DNA from 4 places in the Streptomyces sp. NPDC042364 genome. Region 1 is predicted to be linked to each of the others. Evidence: riboswitches for the same ligand, from Rfam matches in the RefSeq annotation. Region 1 holds a riboswitch; each other region holds the start of a gene.

Evidence for each region. A riboswitch is a leader RNA that binds a small molecule or an ion and turns the genes downstream of it on or off. The one in region 1 is predicted to bind cobalamin.
Region 2: it holds a riboswitch for cobalamin, as region 1 does, so the genes downstream of both, AC067N_RS02980 (cobalamin biosynthesis protein) here and AC067N_RS00070 (prenyltransferase/squalene oxidase repeat-containing protein) in region 1, are expected to answer to the same signal.
Region 3: it holds a riboswitch for cobalamin, as region 1 does, so the genes downstream of both, AC067N_RS35765 (energy-coupling factor ABC transporter permease) here and AC067N_RS00070 (prenyltransferase/squalene oxidase repeat-containing protein) in region 1, are expected to answer to the same signal.
Region 4: it holds a riboswitch for cobalamin, as region 1 does, so the genes downstream of both, AC067N_RS34880 (ribonucleoside-diphosphate reductase subunit alpha) here and AC067N_RS00070 (prenyltransferase/squalene oxidase repeat-containing protein) in region 1, are expected to answer to the same signal.

The regions. Positions count from the first base shown of each region.
Region 1 covers NZ_JBWKAJ010000001.1:9,775-14,917, forward strand. Annotated here, with positions in the region: gene AC067N_RS00055 (energy-coupling factor transporter transmembrane component T) at 1-1,093, opposite strand, end outside; gene AC067N_RS00060 (SCO2322 family protein) at 1,101-1,829, opposite strand; gene AC067N_RS00065 (hypothetical protein) at 1,816-1,992, shown strand; gene AC067N_RS00070 (prenyltransferase/squalene oxidase repeat-containing protein) at 1,967-3,262, opposite strand; cobalamin riboswitch at 3,377-3,516, opposite strand; gene AC067N_RS00075 (MBL fold metallo-hydrolase) at 3,581-4,609, opposite strand; gene AC067N_RS00080 (aldehyde dehydrogenase) at 4,769-5,143, shown strand, end outside.
Region 2 covers NZ_JBWKAJ010000001.1:691,712-696,854, reverse strand. Annotated here, with positions in the region: gene AC067N_RS03005 (alpha/beta hydrolase family protein) at 1-82, opposite strand, end outside; gene AC067N_RS03000 (class II aldolase/adducin family protein) at 138-899, opposite strand; gene AC067N_RS02995 (inorganic phosphate transporter) at 1,319-2,578, shown strand; gene AC067N_RS02990 (hypothetical protein) at 2,607-2,828, shown strand; gene AC067N_RS02985 (hypothetical protein) at 2,917-3,063, opposite strand; cobalamin riboswitch at 3,199-3,343, shown strand; gene AC067N_RS02980 (cobalamin biosynthesis protein) at 3,443-4,441, shown strand; gene AC067N_RS02975 (cobyric acid synthase) at 4,438-5,143, shown strand, end outside.
Region 3 covers NZ_JBWKAJ010000029.1:59,438-64,580, forward strand. Annotated here, with positions in the region: gene AC067N_RS35740 (hypothetical protein) at 1-171, shown strand, start outside; gene AC067N_RS35745 (Fic family protein) at 161-838, shown strand; partial or broken gene AC067N_RS35750 (IS5 family transposase) at 916-1,343, shown strand; gene AC067N_RS35755 (TSUP family transporter) at 1,416-2,201, opposite strand; gene AC067N_RS35760 (DUF1775 domain-containing protein) at 2,328-3,065, opposite strand; cobalamin riboswitch at 3,310-3,493, shown strand; gene AC067N_RS35765 (energy-coupling factor ABC transporter permease) at 3,524-4,222, shown strand; gene AC067N_RS35770 (energy-coupling factor ABC transporter substrate-binding protein) at 4,219-4,578, shown strand; gene cbiQ (cobalt ECF transporter T component CbiQ) at 4,585-5,143, shown strand, end outside.
Region 4 covers NZ_JBWKAJ010000027.1:61,808-66,950, forward strand. Annotated here, with positions in the region: gene AC067N_RS34875 (ribonucleotide-diphosphate reductase subunit beta) at 1-855, opposite strand, end outside; gene AC067N_RS34880 (ribonucleoside-diphosphate reductase subunit alpha) at 912-3,338, opposite strand; cobalamin riboswitch at 3,464-3,587, opposite strand; partial or broken gene AC067N_RS34885 (GNAT family N-acetyltransferase) at 3,698-4,021, opposite strand; gene AC067N_RS34890 (nucleoside hydrolase) at 4,165-5,143, opposite strand, start outside.

The sequences.
Region 1 (5,143 bases):
CCTGCGGCCCGGGCACGGTGAAGGACGGCAGCAGGCCCACCAGGATCGCGGCGGCCGGCCACAGCGGGAGGTCCGGGGCGGTGAGGGGGACGACGGTGGGGTGCAGGGCGGCGGAGTCGTACGCCGCGCAGAGGACCAGGAGTACGGCGACGGCGGCGCCCGACGCCCCCACCAGCGACGCCCGTGCGTCCCACGCGTCCGGCCGGTAGCGGGTGCGGGGCGAGCGACGGCCGCCCAGCCGCAGGCCCGCGAGCGCGGCGGCCAGACCGGTGAGCAGCACGGGGAGGCCGTAGCTGCCGCCCGCGGCGGTCAGTACGCCGTACGTTCCCGCGCAGACGCCGAGCAGTCCGCCGAGGGTGAGCGCGGCGGTCGTACGGCGGACGGGGGCCGGGACCTCGGCGGTGCGGCCGTACCCGCGTGAGTCCATCGCGGCGGCCAGGGCGACCGACCGTTCCAACGCGCCCTCCAGCACCGGCAGTCCGACCTGGAGCAGACCCCGGACTCCCCGGTCCGGCCGCCCGCGCAGCCGCCGGGCGGCCCGCAACCGCTGCACGTCCGCCACCAGATGCGGGGCGAACGTCATCGCCACCACCACCGCCACGCCCGCCTCGTACAGCGCGCCCGGCAGCGACTTCAGCAGACGGGCCGGGTTCGCCAGGGCGTTCGCGGCGCCGACGCAGATGAGGAGCGCGGCGAGCCGCAGACCGTCGTACAGCGCGAACAGCACCCCCTCCGCCGTCACCCGCCCGCCCAGGCGGATGCCCTGCGCCCAGCCGGGCAGCGGGACTTCGGGGAGCGTGAGGAGGGTGTGCGTGCCGGGGACGGGGGAGCCGAGCACCACCGCGAAGGCCAGCCGGATCACCAGCACCGCCAGGCCGAGCTTCACGAACGCGGTGTACGAGCGGGCCCAGGGGGCGTCCGTGCGGTGCGTCGCCACGACATACCCCGCCACGGCTATGAGGAGGCCCAGAAGGAGGGGGTTGGTGGTGCGGGACGCGGCGGTGCCGAGCCCCAGGGCCCAGAGCCACCAGGCGAGGGGGTGCACGGAACGCCCCCGGTGCCCGCGCCGCACGGGGCGCCGGCGGTACGACAGCCCATGGCTACCCACGGCGGCGTCGCCCGGCCTGCCACGCCGCCGCCGCGCCGAGCACCGCGACGGCGCCCGCGCCCACGAACAGGCCGACGGACGGGCCCTTCTCGTCGGACGTGCCGGTGCCGCCGGAAGCGGCTGAGGCGTCGGGGCCGGTGGTCCTCGGAGCCGAGCCGGACGTGTCGGCCGCCCCGTCACCCGCGACGACCTCCCCGCAGCCCTTCCGGGGGTAACCGGCGATCGAGCAGAGCAGCGCGTTCGTGTCGTAGCGGAGCGGCTTCGCCACGGCCGCGAGCGCGTCGGCGCTGGTCGCGTCCGACGGCACGCGCGCACACGCGGTACGCGCCGACGGGGGCGTCTCACCCGCCGGGGCGTCCGCGGCCGTGCCGAAGTCGATGACGAGCGCGATCCGCTTCTGTCCGTCGCGGGCGGCCGTACCCGAGCAGATGGCGTCGAAGCCGGCGGCCCCGCGCGGCTTCGCGGCGTCGTCCGAGTCCTCGCTGACGGCGAACCGGAAACCCTGCACGTCCCCGTCCGAGGGCCGGGCGGTCGACGGCCCCTGCATGGCGTACACCCAGCCGGAGCCGTCCGACGTCCGGTCCCAGAAGGACCAGTACCGATAGGCGGCGGCATGGGCCTGCCCGCCCAGCCCCACCAGCACGAACAGCAGCACCACGGCCGACGACAACACGGCCGTGACGCGCCGGGCCACGACGCGCGCCCCCGTGAGTCGCGTCACCGACGGCGACGTGACCGGCGACGTGACCGGCGGCGGCGTCACCGACGGCGACGTGACCGGCGGCGTGACCGGCGGCGGCGTGACCGAAGCGCGCCCGGGCAACGACCGCCCGGCGGAGCTTCGCGGCCGTGACCGGCTCACGGCCGCCGCCGCTTCCTGGTGAGCCCCGTCAGCGCCGCGCCGACGATCGCGGCGAGCCCGAGTCCGGCACCCAGCACCACTCCGGTCGCGACCCCGCCGCTGTTCTCGTCCCCGTCGGCGGTGTCGTCGCCCGGCACGCCCGTGTGGTCGGCCACGTCCCGGGCCGGCCCGGTCTCCGTCAGCTGTGCCACCAGGTCCGCGCCGCCGAAGTCGCGCGGATCGGTGCCGGTGGCGTGCGCGGCGAGGATGAGCTGGGAGTACGCGGCGGGGCCGGACTTCGCCGCCCACGGGCCGTGGTTCTTCGCCAGCCAGGCCAGCGGCTTCCCGGCGGCCTTCGTCTCCCCGGCGGCGGCCAGCGCCACGACCGCGTCGGCGGTGTTGCCGAGGTCGGGCTGGTCCTCGGCGCCCGCGAGGGCGGACTTCAGATAGCCGTCGGAGGTCAGGGCCCCGGCGAGGTACACGGCACCGTTGTGGGCCGCGTCCTCGGGCGAGGTGCCGCCTGCGCACTCACCCGAGGCACCGGCGTTCGCGCCGCCGCCCTCCCCCGCCTTCCCGGCGTCGACCACGAACCCCTCGCCCAGGCTGCCCAGCACCGCGGCGGCCGTGGCGTCGGCGTTGGCGGCGAGCCCGCCCTTCTTGTCGGGCTGGTAGGCGAAGGCGCCGCTGCCCTCGGTGCCGACGGCGCACGGGAGGGCGAGGGCGCGCAGGGCGTCGTAGGGGGAACGGCCGGCCTTCTTCTGGCCGTCGGGCTTCTCGCCCACGGCGGCCAGCGCGCCGATGACGACGGACGTGGAGTTCGCGTCGCTGGGCCCGCCGGCGGTGAAGCCCCAGCCGCCGTCGTCGTTCTGGTTGTCCTTCAGCCAGCCGACGGCCCGCCCGGCCTCGGCGTCGTGCCCGCCGACCGCGGCGAGCGCCTGCACCGCGGCCGCCGTGCTGTTGGTGTCGACGGCGGTCTTGGCGTCGCACTTCGCCGTGGGGTCGGGCCGGTACGCCGCGAACGCCCCGCTCGCGCACTGCTGGCCGAGCAGCCACTCCACGGCCCCGGCGCCGGGCCTCTCGCCCACGGCGTCCAGCGCGACCAGCGTGAGTGACTGCCGCCATACGCCGTCGTACCTGGGGTCCGTCGACCCGTACAGGCCGGTGGGTATCGCCTGCGACGGCGACGCGGACGGCGCGGCGGGGGCGGTGTCGTCGGCGAGGGCGGCCGGTGCGAAACCGGTACCGAGTCCGGTGCCGACCCCGGCTGTGGCGGCCAGTACGGCGACGACCGCGGCGCTGCGGCGGACATTCATGATCGGCGGTGCCTCTCCCTGACGGGAGCCGGGCGGCACGGCGCGACGCCGGGCGGCTCGGCTCCGTATTCCTCGACGGTGCCGTACACCGGCGGACGCCGGTGACGCGAGCCGGTCACAGTTCCGCACAGGGCAGTCCGACTCGCCGATCGCGCGGACGGCATCGGCTCACGGTTGCGGGTCAGCGCCGGATTTGCACCGGCTTCCCCCTGTACGGGCGTGACGACCCGGCCACTCTACCTGTCGGTAGCCAACAGCCCGAGGCCACCTGTGCCGGAGGGGGCTCCCGCTGAGCCCTCCGGCGGGCGCAGCCCGGTCTCACACCGCCACGTACGTCACCGGGTCGCTCCCCGCCACCGCCTCCGCCCGGCCCTGCTTCACCAGGCGGCGCAGGTGGGCCTCCGCCTCGGCGACGGCGATGTTCCTCGATCCGTAGGGGATCTCGGACCACGGGCGGTTCCACTCCATGCGTTCGGCGAGCTGCCACGGCGTGAGCGGGGTGGTGAGGAGGGAGCGCAGGTCGGTGAGGCGGGACTCGTGGTGCGTGAGCAGCTCCCGGACGCGGGCCGAGGCGTCGGTGAAGGTGTACTGGTGGGCCGGGAGGACCTCGGCCGGGGTCAGGCGGGCGACGCGTTCGAGGGAGTCGAGGTAGTCGCCGAGGGGGTCGGTGACGGTGGTGTCGTCGGGGTCCTCGTACAGGCCGATGTGCGGGCTGATCTCGGGGAGGAGGTGGTCCCCGGAGAACAGCCGTCCCCGGCCCGGGAGTTCGGCGGGGTGGTCCTCCTCCAGGTGCAGGCAGACATGGCCGGGGGTGTGGCCGGGCGTCCAGATCGCGCGGAGGCGGCGGCCCGGCAGGTCGAGGAGCTCGCCGGGGACGATCTCGCGGTCGGGGAGCGCGGGGGAGAGGCCGGGCAGGGTACGGGGGCCGCGCGGGGCGCGCAGCGGGGCCACGTGCTCCTCGGGCGCGCCGGCCGCCGTCAGCTTGGCCGCCATGTACGTGAACCAGCGCTCCGGCCGGGTCTCCCGCGTCCGCCGTACCACCGAGGCGTCCGCCGCGTGCATGGCCAGCCAGGCGCCGGACGCCTCCCGCACCTTGCCCGACAGGCCGTGGTGGTCCGGGTGGTGGTGCGTGATCACCACGCCGGTGATCTCCCCGACCGACGTACCGCAGGCGACGAGGCCCTCGCACAGCGTGTCCCAGGAGGCCGGGTCGTCCCAGCCGGTGTCGACGAGCACAGGGCCGCGGTCGGTGTCGACGACGTACACGAGCGTGTGGCCGAGGGGGTTGTCCGGGATGGGCACCTGGAGGGACCGGACGCCGCCGCCGTGGTCGTACACCTGCGCCATGGGCTCCCCAATCGCCGCCTTCCCGCAACTATAACTAGAACAGGTTTCGATGGGAGGCCGAGTCAACCGTCGTCGCCCCGTGGACTCCTTCCATCGGAGCTGGTATCAGTTCCGTATCTGATGCACCGTCAGAGATCGGCTCAGGGGAGGCAGTCGGCCATGACCGAGCTCGTGGAACACGGACAGCTTTTCATCGGCGGGGAGTTGACGGATCCCCTGGGCACGGACGTCATCGAGGTGGTCTCGCCGCACTCGGAGGAGGTCATCGGCCGCGTACCGCACGCCTCACGCGCGGACGTCGACCGGGCCGTGGCCGCCGCGCGGAAGGCGTTCGACGAAGGACCGTGGCCCCGGACGACCCTCGGCGAACGCATCGAGGTCGTCGCCCGCATCAAGGACGCCTTCGCCGTGCGCCACGAGGAGTTCGCCCGCCTCATCAGCGCCCAGAACGGCACCCCGTTCACGTCCAGCGTCATGGTGCAGGCCCTCGCCTCGATGATGGTGTGGGACGCGGCGATCACCACGGCACGGAAC
Region 2 (5,143 bases), 680 kb from region 1:
CGAGTCGGCCGGCGGCGACACTGGCCGCCCCGGCCGCGAAAGCGACCCCGACGGCCGCGGCTGCTGCTCTCACTGCACGCACGCGTCCAGTGTCCTGGCCCACCCCGTCCGGGGCCAGTGGGCGGGGGCCGCCGGGGTCACCGGCCGGGGGCACGGCCACCCGGCGGCCGCCCCGGCTGGCCGTACCCCCGGAACCGCTCCCCCGCCTCCGCCACCTGTTCCGGGGTGAGCAGGTGCGGGGACAGACCCGGCACCGAGGAGGCCGTCAGCCAGACCCTGCACATCCATTCGAGCTGGGCCGTGCGGTCGAAGGCCTCGGAGAGGTTCTGTCCGTAGGCGACCGTGCCGTGGTTCTGGAGCAGGCAGGCGGTGCGCCCGGTCAGGGCACCGAGCATGTTCTCGGCCAACTCGGGGGTGCCGTACGTCGCGTAGGGGGCGACGCGGACCGGCCCGCCGAGGGCACCGGACATGTAGTGGATCAGCGGCAGCTCGTCGACGAGGGTCGAGACGGCGGTGGCGTGGACGGCGTGGGTGTGGACCACGGCGCGGGCGGCGGTCGTGGTGTGGATCGCGAGGTGCATGGGCAGTTCGCTCGTCGGGCGGAGGGTGCCCAGGGTCTGGCGGCCCGCGAGGTCGACGCCGGTCACGTCGTCCGGGGTGAGGCGGTCGTACGGGACGCCCGTCGGTGTGACCAGGACGGTGTCGCCGACCCGTACGGAGACATTGCCGGAGGTGCCGACGACGAGACCGTCGGCGACCGTCCGGCGGGCCGTGGCGACGAGCTCCTCCCAGGCCCGCGCGATGTCGTCCGGCGCCGCCCCGGGCAGGGCGTCCCGCGTCTGCCGTGGATCCCCGTCCGCGCCCCTCGGGTCCTGTGCGTTCCGCCGCTGCTCAGCCATGCCGCGATCCTGCCAGGGGGCCCACCCGGGCGGGAACCCTCGACCGGAACCAGGCACCCCGGGGCGGCAGGGCTCCGCGGCGTGGGGCGGGCCTCCCGCGGGACGGAGGACCCCGGACGGGCCGGCGGTACGAGGGCGACCGCCCGCCGGGTGACCGGAATCAATCCCACGGCTCCCTGCCCCGGGGGAGGGACTTCACGCACAAGTGACACGGATCACACGCGGAGGTCGGTGCTCCGTTTCAGTTCGAGGAAACCGGGGAAGGGGCGGGGCCGATCCGCCGGAACAGCCCTCCGTCGACACAAGCGGAACCCCGGCAGCCCGATCGCTACACTCTCCGGCCCGCCTCAGTTCATCTTCCGTTCACCCAGGCTGCTTACGGTCCACGTGCCACTGACGTCCGAAAGAAGCCCGGGTAAATGGAAAACTTCTCGCTGATCCTCGCGATCGTGGTCATCACCGCGCTCGCGTTCGATTTTACGAACGGTTTCCACGACACCGCCAACGCGATGGCCACCACCATCTCGACCGGCGCCATGAAGCCCAAGGTCGCGGTGGCCATGTCCGCCGTGCTCAACCTTGTCGGCGCGTTCCTTTCCATCGAGGTCGCCAACACCATCTCCAAGGGGCTCGTCGACGAGTCCGGCATCCAGCCAGAGGTCATATTCGCGGCGCTCGTGGGCGCCATCCTCTGGAACCTGCTGACCTGGCTCGTGGGGCTTCCCTCCAGCTCGTCGCACGCCCTGATGGGCGGCCTGATCGGTGCCACGATCGCCTCGGTCGGCACGGGCGCGGTCCACGGTGACGTGCTCGTCACCAAGGTGCTGATCCCCGCCGTCGCGGCTCCGCTGGTCGCCGGCATCGCGGCGATGTTCGCGACGCGGCTGACGTACAAGCTCGGGCGGCACACGAGCGACAAGGCCGCCGGCAAGGGCTACCGCGCCGGTCAGATCGCCTCCGCCGGTCTGGTCTCGCTGGCCCACGGCACGAACGACGCCCAGAAGACGATGGGCATCATCACCCTGGCCCTGGTCGCCGGCGGCGCTCTCGCGCCGGACTCCGACCCGCCGGTCTGGGTCATCGTCTCCGCCGGTCTGGCCATCGCTCTCGGCACCTACCTGGGCGGCTGGCGCATCATCCGCACCATGGGCAAGGGCCTGACCGACCTCCAGCCGCAGCAGGGCTTCGCCGCCCAGACCAGCGCGGCGACGGTCATCCTGGCCTCCTCCCACCTCGGCTTCTCCCTCTCCACCACGCACTCGGTCTCCGGTGCGGTCATGGGTGCGGGCCTGGGCCGCAAGGGCGGTGTGGTCCGCTGGTCCACCGCGACCCGGATGTTCGTGGCCTGGGGCCTGACCCTGCCGGCCGCGGCGCTCGTCGCCGCGCTCGCCGAGTGGGTGACGTCCCACGGCACGTGGGGCACGGCCGTCGTCGCGGTCTTCCTCGTCGCCTCCAGCGCCGCGATCTGGGTGATCTCGCGCCGTGAGGTGGTCGACCACACCAACGTGAACGACACCGAGGAGCCCCCCGGTGTGGTGACCACGGCCATCGCCGCGGTGACCCCGCCGCCGGTCGGCGCCGTGACCGAGGACCTCGCGGCGACGATCCCGGCCCCCGCGGCCGCGACGGCCACCGCCGAGACCCCGACCGGTCCCTCCGCCCCCACTCCGGCCGTCTGAGCCCCGCGCCCCCTAGGAAGACACCACCATGCACATCGACTGGGCAGCACTCGGCTCCGTCTTCGGAGTCAGCCTCGTGGTCACCGTGGCCCTCGTCGGCCTGTTCACCCTGGGGATCGTCGGCCTCTCGAAGCGGGAGACGGCGACGGCCTCCGGCGGCTCGGCCGCACTCGCCACGACGGCGGCGTACGCCTGCTTCGCGGCGTGCGCGGCGGCGGTGGGCTACGGGATCTACCTGATCATGGCCTGAGGTCACGGACCTCCGTCCCGCCTCCCCCAGGACACCACGGCGAACCCCCTGTGCCGGCCACCTCGGCACAGGGGGTTCGCCGTCTCGTTCACCGCGTCCGCTGACCGGGGTTCAGACCCCACCACAGGCCCGCCCCCGTGGCGGCGAGGACGGTCACCACCATCCGGACGACGGCTCGTGCCTCCGCCTCCGGCACCAACAGCGAGGCGAGCGCGCCGGCTCCGACGGCGAGCACCCCGGCGACCGTGCTGAAGCGCACCGGCGGGGCGGCGGGAAAGAGTACGGAAAGCGTCGATTCGGACGGCTGACGCCGTTTCAGCGGTGTGGGGCTCAGCACACCGCTGCGCCGCAGGTCAGCGGCGAGTTGACGGGTCTTCCGGGGGCGTGGTGGACTGCCGGGGCCATCTACGACGGCAGGAGAGGAAGCCGGTGCGAGTCCGGCGCGGTCCCGCCACTGTCACCGGGGAAGAACCTTCCCCGGGAGCCAGGAACTCTCGTCGTCGGTCTCGTCGAACCAGGGCGTGGACACCCTGAGTGAGGACATATCGCCATGCGCGGCTGCCATGTGGGATCCAGCATCCGGTCCTTGCCCGACCCCGCGATCGGCTGAACGCGTGCGTGCCGATCGCGTCTTCGCGTACGGCGCCACCGCCGGACTCCTCGGTGACCTGCTGCTCGGCGATCCCCGCCGGGGGCACCCCGTCGCCGTGTTCGGACGGGCCGCGGGCGCCGTGGAGCGGGTGTTGTGGCGGGACCACCGGGGGTGGGGCGCGCTGCACACCGTGGTGTGCGCCGGCGGCGCCGTGGCGCTGGGGGCGGTGGCCGCGGCGGCGGCTCGGCCGTCCCGTGCGGCGTCCGTCGCGCTGACCGGCGCGGCCACCTGGGCCGTCGTCGGGGGGACCTCCCTGGTGTGCGAGGCCCGTGCCGTCGGGCGGGCGCTGGAGGACGGGGACGTCGAGGCCGCGCGGGCCCGGCTGCCGCATCTGTGCGGACGGGACCCCCAGGCGCTGGACGCGGACGGGATCGCCCGGGCCGTGGTCGAGTCCGTCGCCGAGAACACCTCGGACGCCGTGGTCGGGGCGTTGGTGTGGGGGGCGGTGGGGGGTGTGCCCGGACTCGTCGGGTTCCGGGCCGTCAACACACTGGACGCCATGGTCGGGCACAGGTCGCCGCGTCATCGGCGGTACGGGTGGGCGTCGGCCCGGCTCGACGACGTGGCGGGGTGGCCGGGGGCCCGGCTCACCGCCCTGCTGGCCGCGGCGGCCGGCGGGGACGCCCGGGGGGCCGTACGGGCCTGGCGGGCGGACGCGCGGAAGCATCCGAGCCCCAACGCCGGTCCCGTGGAGGCGTCGTTCGCCGGGGCGCTCGGCGTCCGGCTGGGAGGCACGTTGTCGTACGGGGGGCGGGTCGAGCACCGGCCCGTGCTGAACACGGAGGGGCGGGCCGTCGCCGTGGGGGACATCGAGCGGGCCGTCCGGCTGTCGCGGCGCGTGAGCTGGCTCGCGCTCGGCGTCAGCGCGGGCGCGTCGCTGCTGCGGGGCCGCATCACGCGGCGCCCGGCGCCGGGGGGCGCCAACGGCCGCCGCGGACGGGCGAAGGGGGCGTCGTCATGACGGGCGGGGGGCTGCTGGTCGCCGGTACCACCTCCGACGCCGGCAAGAGCGTCGTCACCGCCGGGATCTGCCGGTGGCTGGTGCGACAGGGCGTCAAGGTCGCGCCGTTCAAGGCGCAGAACATGTCCCTCAACTCGTTCGTGACGAGGGAGGGCGCCGAGATCGGGCGGGCCCAGGCCATGCAGGCGCAGGCCTGCCGGGTGGAGCCGACGGCCCTGATGAATCCGGTGCTGCTCAAGCCCGGCGGGGAGCAGAGCAGCCAGGTCGTGCTGCTCGGCAAGCCCGTCGGGGAGTTGAGCGCGCGGGGCTACCACGGGGGGCGGCAGCAGCGGCTGCTGGGCACCGTGCTCGACTGTCTTGCCGAGTTGCGGGGCACGTATGACGCGGTGATCTGTGAAGGGGCCGGGAGTCCCGCCGAGATCAATCTCCGGCGGACCGACATCGTCAACATGGGGATCGCCCGCAACGCCGGGCTCCCCGTGCTCGTCGTCGGCGACATCGACCGCGGCGGGGTGTTCGCCTCGTTCTTCGGGACGGTGGCGCTGCTCTCGCCCGAGGACCAGGCGCTCGTCGCCGGGTTCCTCGTCAACAAGTTCCGCGGGGACGTCTCCCTGCTGGAGCCGGGGCTCGACATGCTGCACGGGCTGACGGGGCGCCGGACGTACGGGGTGCTGCCGTTCCGGCACGGGCTCGGCATCGACG
Region 3 (5,143 bases), on a different contig from region 1:
TGGTTCCTCTCTTCTACGGGCATGGGGTCGGAAAGCGCGAAGGACGCGGTCGAGACCGCAATCGGTGGACGGTTCGAGAGCTGGACGGAACCGTCGCGGACCCTGGTCGACGCCGTGGGCGAGGACCTTGCCGTAGGCCTGACCGGAGAGCAGCCTTACCGTGACCGCTGACGCCTTGACCGACTGGTGCCATGTCAGGAACCAGATCGACTGGACTTCCGCGGCAGGTGAGACACCGGCCCCAGTCGAGGCGACCGTGGACGGCTTCGGTACCTGGTGCGATGCGGGGGGCCGTTCCTCGGATCCGGGTCGAGCCGACCGATTGCGAGCGGCGCTGGCTCAGTCGCGCGCAGACGCCTCCCACAAGCGCCCCCTCACCTGCGCGCTTCTGGCTGAGTGGCAGCGGTTTGTCCTCGGCATGCCAGAGGTTGCATTCCGGCAAGGCGATGCCTTCGCCAAGGGCGGCCGGGAACGCTACGCACTCACGCCACACACCCAGCGAGATTTTGCGCGTTGCCTGCGCGACAGCGCCGACCGCCAAGTCCCCCTGGCCTCCCGCGCAGCCAGGGCCTACCTGGACGTGGCCTTCTTCCACCCCTTCACCGATGGCAATGCCCGCCTCGCCATGCTCACCCTCGCCTATGTCCTGGAGCTGGAGGGAGTCCGGCTGGATCAGACTGGCCCTTTACAGACCACGCGCTACGCGGACGACGCTGCCGGCGCAGCTGACCTGGCTGTCCTGGTCTCCGTCCTCATCCGCTCGGCCCACCACCGAGGGCCCGCTCCTGAGAGCGCAACCTCCCGTCAAGTTCCCTTGATCAATCTGGCCGGGAGGTGAGCACGTACATCCGTACGCGGCTGAGCACGTCGGTGTGACGCCGACACTTGACGAAGCAAACGCGTGGGATGTCTGTCGACCGGGGCAAGTACGGATCGAGGATCCACTGATCACCGAGCGGACGGGTCTACCTCTGTCCGTCGGAATCTCGGGGACGAACCTGCACGACAGCCAGGCACTGATCCCCCTGGTGAAGGGCATACCGCCGATCCGCTCCCGCCGCGGGCGGCGACGCAGACCGGACAAGCTCCACGCGGACAAGGGCTACGACTAGTCCCACCTGCGGCGATGGTTACGGGGGCGTGGCATCAAGCAACGCATCGCCCGCAGGGGGATCGAGACCTCGCAGCGGCTGGGCCGCCACCGTTGGACCATCGAGCGCACCATGTCCTGGCTAGCAGGCTGCCGCTGCCTCCACCGCCGCTGTGAGCGCAAGGCCGAGCACTTCCTCGCGTTCGCGAGCATCGCCTGCACCCTCATCCGTTATCGGCGGCTCGTCTGCTAAGGAGTCCTGTCACTATGTGCGCCCGGGTCGGTCGGGTCGCGGCAGGGTCCCGCGGCGGAAGGCCGCAGGCGTTCAACGCACCGTCTGTACGGCGTACAGGACACCCACCGCCGTGGCCAGGGTGCCCAGCAGCAGCCGCAAGGCCGTCTCGGGGAGCCGTGGTTGCAGGAGTGCGCCCAGGTAGCCGCCCAGCAGACCGCCGAGGCCGCAGGCCAGGCCGAGGGACCAGACGGGGGCGATGTCGCCGGAGCCGGTGAGGGAGAGCAGGGTGAAGGCCGCGGCACCGGCCACGGAGGTGACGAAGGTCGAGGCGAGCGCGGCCGGCGCCACCCTGGCGACGGGCATGCCCCGCCCCACCAGGATCGGGCCGAGGAGGGAGCCGCCGCCGATCCCGTAGATCCCGCCCACGACGCCGACCACCAGCGCCAGGCCGGTGACCGCACGGGGCGAGGGCTCCGGCGCCTGGACACGGCGGGCGGGCCGCAGGGTGCGCAGCACGAGCCACGCGCCGAGCGGCATCAGCAGGGCGGCAACCAGGAGACGGAAGACGGTCGCGCCGGGGACCGCGAGGACCCGGACCACGGCACCGATGACGACGCCGGGCAGGGTGCCCGCCAGCAGCCCGCGGGTCAGAGGGCCGTCCAGGGCGCCCGCGCGGTGGTGACGCAACAGGGCGCCGGGCCCGGACACCACGTTGAACAGCAGGTTCGTCGGGGTGACGGCCGGGCTCGGCACACCCAGCACGCTCAGTTGGACGGGCAGCAGGAAGACCGCGCCCGAGACCCCCACGGGCGCGGTCACCGCCGCGATCAGCATGCCGACGGCGAGCCCGGCCGCCCCCGTCGACCAGATCGTCATCCGTCAGACCTCCATCCGGCCGAGCTTCATCCCTCAAAGATCATCCGTCAGACCTTCGTCCAGGAGAGCTTCATCCGTGAGACCGTCATCCGTCCGGTCCGTCGTCATCCGTCCGGTCCGTACGGGTCAGGCGGCTCCGCCGCGGCGGCCGCGCCACCACCACAGGCCACCGCCGAGGGCGAGGACGGCCGCGCCGATACCGAGGGGCACGGCCAGGGGGACGCCGTCGTCGCCGTCGGTGCTGTCCGCCGCGGGCTTCGCCGTTGCTTCCGCGGCCTCGAGGTCGGGCTCCGGCGAGGCGGTCGCCGGCGAGGGCTCCTCCGAAGGGCTGGGGGTGGGACTGACGAGTTCCGCGCCGGGAGCGGCGGGCTCCAGGTCCAGCCGGGGCGCGGGGTGACCGTGGCCGTGCCCGTCGCCGCCGGAGTCGTCCAGTTCGATCCAGCGGTCCACCTTGCCGTCGCTGTAGAACTGCAGCGTCTTGAACACCAGCGACTTCGCGTCGGGCAACTGCCGTACGGAGACGACGTACTCGGCGTCCTCCCCCACCGCGAGCTTCGGTCCCGAGACGGTGTAGCCCCGTTCGGTGGCGGCGAACTTCCAGCCCTTGGGGCCCTCTTCGTAGCCGACGTCGGCGGGGGCGATGCCCTTCGGCAGGATGACCTCCAGCTTGGTGATGCCGGCGGAGGCGGACTCCGACTCGGCGGAGAAGGTCAGCTCGACGTTCTGGTCGAGGGCGCGGGCGCCCTCCGCCTCGACCTCCGTGTGCGCCGCGGCCGGTGCCGCGGTGACGACGGCGAACGCGAGCGCGGTCGCGGTGAGGACGCCGAGACGGCGCGTGCTGCGTGCCAGGGTCGGGCGGTGCACAGCTGACTCCCTTGTACCGAAGGTGTGAAGCCTGCATTCAAGCGCAGGGCCGACGTCCGGGCCAAGGGCGGCCCGCGGTGCCGGGACGTCCGTCCTACCGGCAAATCCGCCGCACCGGGCAAGGCCGTTGGGTCCTCCCCGCGCGGTGCGGCGCGTGGGACAGCTGAGGCGTGCGCCGGGGTGTGTGCTGTTCACCACCGCCTTCACGCCCCCGTCTGCGCTTGTCAGCGGCCTTGTGGGGGCACTACTGTCACCACGCCTTGGTGAACGGGAAATCCGGTGTGATGCCGGTGCGGCCCTCGCCACTGTGATCGGGAAGTCCGGCTCCAGTCCTCGCGGACAGCCACTGGGTCCTTGTGACCCGGGAAGGCGGAGCACGGGCGGTGGTACCCGTCAGCCAGGAGACCGGCCAAGGCACGTCAACCATCCACGAGGTGCTGGAGAGGGTCTGCTGAGCCATGCACATAGCCGAGGGTTTCCTTCCCCCGGCGCACGCGATCGCCTGGGGTGTCGCGTCCGCGCCGTTCGTCGTCCACGGAGTACGGTCACTCACCCGTGAGGTCAGGGAACACCCTGAGAGCACGCTGCTGCTCGGTGCCTCGGGGGCTTTCACCTTCGTCCTGTCGGCGCTGAAGCTGCCGTCCGTCACCGGGAGTTGCTCCCACCCCACCGGCACCGGACTCGGTGCCATCCTGTTCCGGCCGCCGATCATGGCGGTGCTGGGCACCATCACCCTGCTCTTCCAGGCCCTGCTGCTCGCCCACGGCGGACTGACCACACTCGGCGCCAACGTCTTCTCCATGGCGATCGTCGGCCCCTGGGCCGGATACGCCGTCTACAAGCTGCTGCGGCACTACGACGTGCCGTTGATGGTCGCGGTGTTCTTCGGCGCGTTCTTCGCCGACCTGTCCACCTACTGCGTCACCAGTGTCCAGCTCGCGCTCGCGTTCCCCGACCCGAGCAGCGGGTTCCTGGGCGCGCTCGGCAAGTTCGGTTCCATCTTCGCCATCACCCAGCTCCCCCTCGCGGTGAGCGAGGGCCTGCTCACGGTGCTGGTGATGCGGCTTCTGGTGCAGTCGAGCAAGGGCGAGCTGACCCGGCTCGGGGTGCTCGTGGCGGGCAAGCGGGAGACGAAGAGCGAGGCGGTGGCGCGATGAGCCGGAACACGAAGATCAACGTCCTGCTGCTGCTCGTGGTGGCCGCGCTCGCGGTGCTGCCGCTGGCTCTCGGCCTCGGCGACCACAAGAAGGAGCCCTTCACGGGGGCGGACGGGGAGGCCGAGAGCGCGATCACCGAGATCGAGCCGGACTACAAGCCGTGGTTCTCGCCCCTGTACGAGCCGCCCTCCGGTGAGATCGAGTCCGCGCTGTTCTCCCTCCAGGCCGCCCTCGGCGCGGGCGTCCTCGCCTACTACTTCGGCCTGCACCGGGGCCGCCGCCAGGGCGAGGCGCGGGCACTGGCACAGCAGGAGACCGCGAGGACGCCGGCCGGGTCCGGCTCCGAAGAGGTCTGACGCCACGTGCTACCGATCGACGAGGCGGCGCACAGCAGTCGCTGGCGCCGCCGCCATCCCGTGGACAAGGCCGTGCTCGGGCTCGGCCTCACCGTGCTCGCGATCTCGCTGCCGCCCTGGCCCGGCGCGGCCCTCGTCCTGCTGACCGCGCTCGTCGTGCTGCTCGGACCGGCCGGTGTGCCGCGTCGCCGGCTGTGGCGCGCCTACCGGGTGCCGCTGGGGTTCTGTGTGACCGGGGCGCTGCCGCTGCTCGTCCAGGTCGGCGGGCCCGACGGGTTCGTGACCCTGGCCGCGGGCGGTCCGGTCCGTGCGGCGGAGCTGCTGCTGCGGACCTCCGCCGCCTCCCTGGGCGTCCTGCTGTTCGCCTTCACCACCCCCATGTCGGACCTGCTGCCGCGGCTGGTGCGGGCCGGGGTGCCCGCACCGGTGGTGGACGTCGCCCTGGTGACGTACCGCATGAGCTTCCTGCTCCTGGACTCCGTACGCCGGATCCGCGACGCGCAGGCGGCCCGGCTCGGGCACACCACCCGCGCCGCCACCTGGCGGTCCCTGGCCGGGCTCGGCG
Region 4 (5,143 bases), on a different contig from region 1:
GGTCAGCCTCTGGTCTGCGACGCACTCCAGGTACTGCCGCATGGAGTCGGTGTTCATGCCCGGAAGGCCGTCACCGCACAGGTCGCGCGCGAACTGCAGCTCGGCCTCCACCGCCTCCCGCAGCATGTCCGTCACCTGCTGCTGGAGATCATCGTCGAAGAGGTCCGGCTCCTCCTTGCGGACGGTGTCGACCACGTCGAACGCGAAGCTCATGTGCATCGTCTCGTCCCGGAACACCCAGTTGGTGCCCGTCGCCAGACCGTGCAGCAGGCCCCGGCTGCGGAACCAGTAGACGTACGCGAAGGCGCCGTAGAAGAACAGGCCCTCGATGCACGCCGCGAAGCAGATGAGGTTGAGCAGGAAGCGACGGCGGTCCGCCTTGGACTCCAGGCGGTCCAGCTTCTCCACCGAGTCCATCCACGTGAAGCAGAACTCTGCCTTCTCGCGGATGGACGGGATGTTCTCCACGGCCGCGAAGGCCGCCGCCCGGTCCTCCGGGTCGGGGAGATAGGTGTCCAGCAGCGTCAGATAGAACTGGACGTGGACGGCCTCCTCGAAGAGCTGACGTGACAGATACAGCCGCGCCTCGGGGGAGTTGATGTGCTTGTACAGCGTCAGCACCAGGTTGTTCGCGACGATCGAGTCGCCCGTCGCGAAAAAGGCGACCAGACGGCCGATCAGGTGCTGCTCGGCGGGGCTGAGCTTCGCGAGGTCGGTGACGTCCGAGTGGAGGTCGACCTCCTCCACGGTCCAGGTGTTCTTGATGGCGTCCCGGTAGCGGTCGTAGAAGTCCGGGTAGCGCATGGGGCGCAGAGTCAGCTCGAAGCCGGGGTCGAGAAGGTTCTGGGTGGTCATCGCAGTCGGCGCGGAGCGCCGTCCTCCAGGAGTGGTGGTCGGGTGGCGGGCGGGAGTTACTGGCAGGCTTCGCAGGACTCGGGGTTCTCCAGGGAGCAGGCGACGGCATCGGGATCGGCCGCCTGCTGGACGGGGATGGTCTTCTCGGGCTGGGCGGGCGGCTGTGCCTGGCCCTGGCCCTGGGCGGCGCGGGCGATGCGCGTCGCCGGGCGCGAGCGCAGGTAGTACGTCGTCTTCAGCCCCGACTTCCAGGCATACGCGTACATCGAGGAGAGCTTGCCGATGGTCGGCGTCTCCAGGAACAGGTTCAGCGACTGGGCCTGGTCCAGATACGGGGTGCGGGCGGCGGCCATGTCGATCAGACCACGCTGGGGGATCTCCCAGGCCGTGCGGTACAGCGCCCGGATGTCGTCCGGGACCCACGCGAAGTCCTGAACCGAGCCGTTCGAGTCGCGCAGCGCCTCACGGGTGCGTGCGTCCCAGACGCCCAGCTCCTTGAGGTCCTTCACCAGATAGGAGTTGACCTGGAGGAACTCACCGGAGAGGGTCTCGCGCTTGAAGAGGTTGGAGACCTGCGGCTCGATGCACTCGTACACACCGGCGATGGAGGCGATGGTCGCCGTGGGCGCGATGGCGAGGAGCAGCGAGTTGCGCATGCCGACGGCCGCGACGCGCTCGCGCAGGGCCGCCCAGCGCTCCGGCCAGGTGAACTCGACGCCGTAGTGGTCGGGGTGCAGCACACCGCGGGCCGTACGGGTCTTCTCCCAGGCCGGCAGCGGGCCGTTGCGCTCGGCGAGGTCGGTGGAGGCCTCGTACGCGGCGAGCATGATGCGCTCGGCGATCCGGGTGGACAGGGCCTTCGCCTCGGCCGAGTCGAAGGGCAGACGCAGCTTGAAGAAGACGTCCTGGAGGCCCATCGCGCCGAGGCCCACGGGGCGCCACTTGGCGTTCGAACGACCCGCCTGCTCGGTCGGGTAGAAGTTGATGTCGACGACCCGGTCCAGGAAGGTCACGGCGGTGCGGACGGTCTCGTCCAGCCGCTGCCAGTCGAGGTCACCGGTCGCCGGGTCGACGAAGGCGCCCAGGTTCACCGAGCCCAGGTTGCAGACCGCCGTCTCCCCGTCGTCCGTGACCTCCAGGATCTCCGTGCAGAGGTTGGAGGAGTGGACGACGTGGCCCGGTTCGGCCGTCTGGTTGGCGGTGCGGTTGGCGGCGTCCTTGAACGTCATCCAGCCGTTGCCGGTCTGCGCGAGCGTCCGCATCATGCGGCCGTACAGGTCACGGGCCGGGATGGTCTTCCGCGCCAGCCCGTCCGCCTCCGCCTTGCGGTACGCCGCGTCGAACTCCTCGCCCCACAGGTCGACCAGCTCGGGCACGTCGGCCGGGGAGAACAGCGACCACTGCTCGTCCGCGTTGACCCGGCGCATGAACTCGTCCGGGATCCAGTGGGCCAGGTTCAGGTTGTGCGTACGGCGGGCGTCCTCACCGGTGTTGTCGCGCAGCTCCAGGAACTCCTCGATGTCGGAGTGCCAGGTCTCCAGGTAGACCGCGGCCGCGCCCTTGCGCCGGCCGCCCTGGTTCACGGCGGCGACCGAGGCGTCCAGGGTCTTCAGGAACGGCACGATGCCATTGGAGTGCCCGTTGGTGCCACGGATCAGCGAACCGCGCGAACGGATGCGGGAGTACGACAGCCCGATGCCGCCCGCGTGCTTCGAGAGACGGGCCACCTGGTGGTAGCGGTCATAGATGGAGTCCAGCTCGTCCAGCGGGGAGTCGAGGAGGTAGCAGGACGACATCTGGGGGTGCCGCGTACCCGAGTTGAAGAGGGTGGGGGAGGAGGGCAGGTAGTCGAGGCGGCTCATCAGCCCGTAGAGCGCGGCGACCTCGTCCACGGACCGAGCGGTGTCGTCCTCCGCGAGACCGCTCGCCACCCGCAGCATGAAGTGTTGCGGCGTCTCCACGACCTTGCGGGTGATCGGGTGCCTGAGGAGGTAGCGGCTGTGCAGCGTGCGCAGCCCGAAGTAGCCGAAGCGGTCGTCGGCGGCAGGGTCGACGAGCGCGTCGAGACGCTCGGCGTGCAGGCGCGCGAATTCCGCCGTGCGGTCGGCGATGAGCCCTTCCCGGTGGCCCACGGCGACGGACTCCGTGAACGTCGTGACGCCCTGGGAGGCGGCCTCGGCGCGGATGGAGATCGTCAGCAGACGGGAGGCCAGCTTCGAGTAGGCGGGGTCCTCGGAGATGAGGCCGGCGGCCGCCTCCGTGGCCAGCTCGCGCAGCTCCGTCTCGTCCGCCCGTGCGGACCGGCCGCGCAGCGCGGCGGCGGCGACCCGGCCGGGGTCGGCGTCGGGGAGGTCGGAGGTCAGCTCGGTCAGGGTCCGCAGCAGGGCGGCACCGGGACCGTCGGTCTCCGTCGCCGGGGTGGCGGAAGCCGGTCCGGCGTGGGCCGGGGCGGCTGAAACCGGGTCGGCTGGCGCGATGGTCACGTGGGGGCTCTCCCTCGCTCGGCACGGGGCCCTGCGGAGGGCAGGCAGCAGCACACGAGCGCACGGGGGCGTCGCGTCCACCGGCCCACTCCACGAGGCCCGGACGTCAGGGCACCCGGACCGGACGGCCGGGCGCACTGTCGGCAGGTCCTCGGACTGGACTCGCGTGCGAACGCACGCAAGTACACCGTTGCGGGACAGTTCCGGATTCGCACCGGATTCCCCTGCGGCGACAGCGAGCATGAGCATACATCTTGTGTTGGGCTGCCGCTCCACCCCCAGATGTTGTGTCGTGGTGACTTCGGAGCGTGTCATGGCGTCAACTCATAGGTGAGCATCGTGAGGTCCGGGAAGTGCGGGGCCCGCACCGGGGCCTCGCCGATGCCACGGCCGTGGGCCGCGTGGTCGCCCGCCGGGATCGGGATCTCGGCCTCGCCCGCGGCGGCGATGTCGGCCATGGCGCCTCCGGCCGGGACGAAGGTCACGCCTCCGGCCACCCGTCCGTCCGTCGCGGGGACGAGCACCTCGGCCGCGGCGGCCCGCTTCGCCACGTCCCGAAGCTCCCCGAGGTAATCGTCGCTCTCGCCGAAGTCCAGCAGTCCGTCCGGGAGGTGGGCCTGGGTGGTGATCTCGCCGAGGTCGGCGTAGGCGTCGGGGGAGATGTACCTGATCGTGATGTCCATGGATCGCAGTCTGCACGAGGGGCCGGTCGGCAGGTCTGCGGTTGTCCACAGGGACGGTTGATCTTGTGATTGTCGGCGCGGGTGGGTCTGTGACGCCGCGTGAGGTGTTCGGACCGGGCGGCCGTTCGGACCGGGTGGGTCGGTCAGGCCACCGCCGGCCAGTGCGGCAGCGTCGTCACGAAGTGCTCGCTGAAGTCGTGGGGGCCCGGGCCGAGGGCGACGCGGCCGGTGGCGCGGAGGCGGGCGGTCAGGGCGGGGGACTCGGAGTAGTAGATCCGCCGGGCGTCGGCGGGCACGAACACGGTCTGGCCCCGAGTGAGTTCGCTCGCACACTCCACCACCACGGCCCCTTCGGCGGTCGTCACGAACGCCTCGTCCCCGCACACCCCCACGGCCAGCGGATCGTGCAGCGGACACGTACCGTCCCCGCCGTGACGGGTGTAGGCGTTCATGTACGTCCGCATCAGCCGGGCGGCGAGGGCTGCGCCGGGCCCCGCCGCCTCCAGTGCCGCGAGGTCCGCGGGGCGGAACAGCCGGCCGTGGGATGCGTCCAGGTCGACCATGGTGAAGGGGATGCCGGAGGAGAGCACGATCTCGGCGGCGTCCGGGTCGGCCCAGATGTTGAACTCGGCGACCGGCGTGAAGTTCCCCGGCACCTGCGCGGCGCCGCCCATGAACACGAACTTCCCGACGCGGCGGGCGAAGCCGGGATCCTCCAGCAGCGCGATCGCGACGTTCGTGAGCGGGCCGGTGGCGCAGACCGTCAGCTCGCCCTCGTACTCGCGGGACAGGCGCAGCAGGGCCTGCGCGGAGGACTCCGGGGCGTGCGGGGCGGTGGAGTCGGGCAGCGATTCCTCGCCGAGGCCGGCCGGGCCGTGGAAGGCGGATGCCTCGCGGTAGGGGAGGCGGGAGAGAGGGCGGCCCGCGCCTCGGTGCACCGGGACGTCGGTGTCGATGCGGAGGGCGCGGGCCAGGGCGCGGGCGTTGCGGTAGGTGGCGTCGGCGGGGAGGTTGCCGCCGACCGAGGTGTAGGCCTTGAGGTCCCACAGGCCCGTGCCGAGCAGGTACTGGAGGGCTACGGCGTCGTCGATACCGGGGTCGCTGTCCAGGACGATCGGTGTG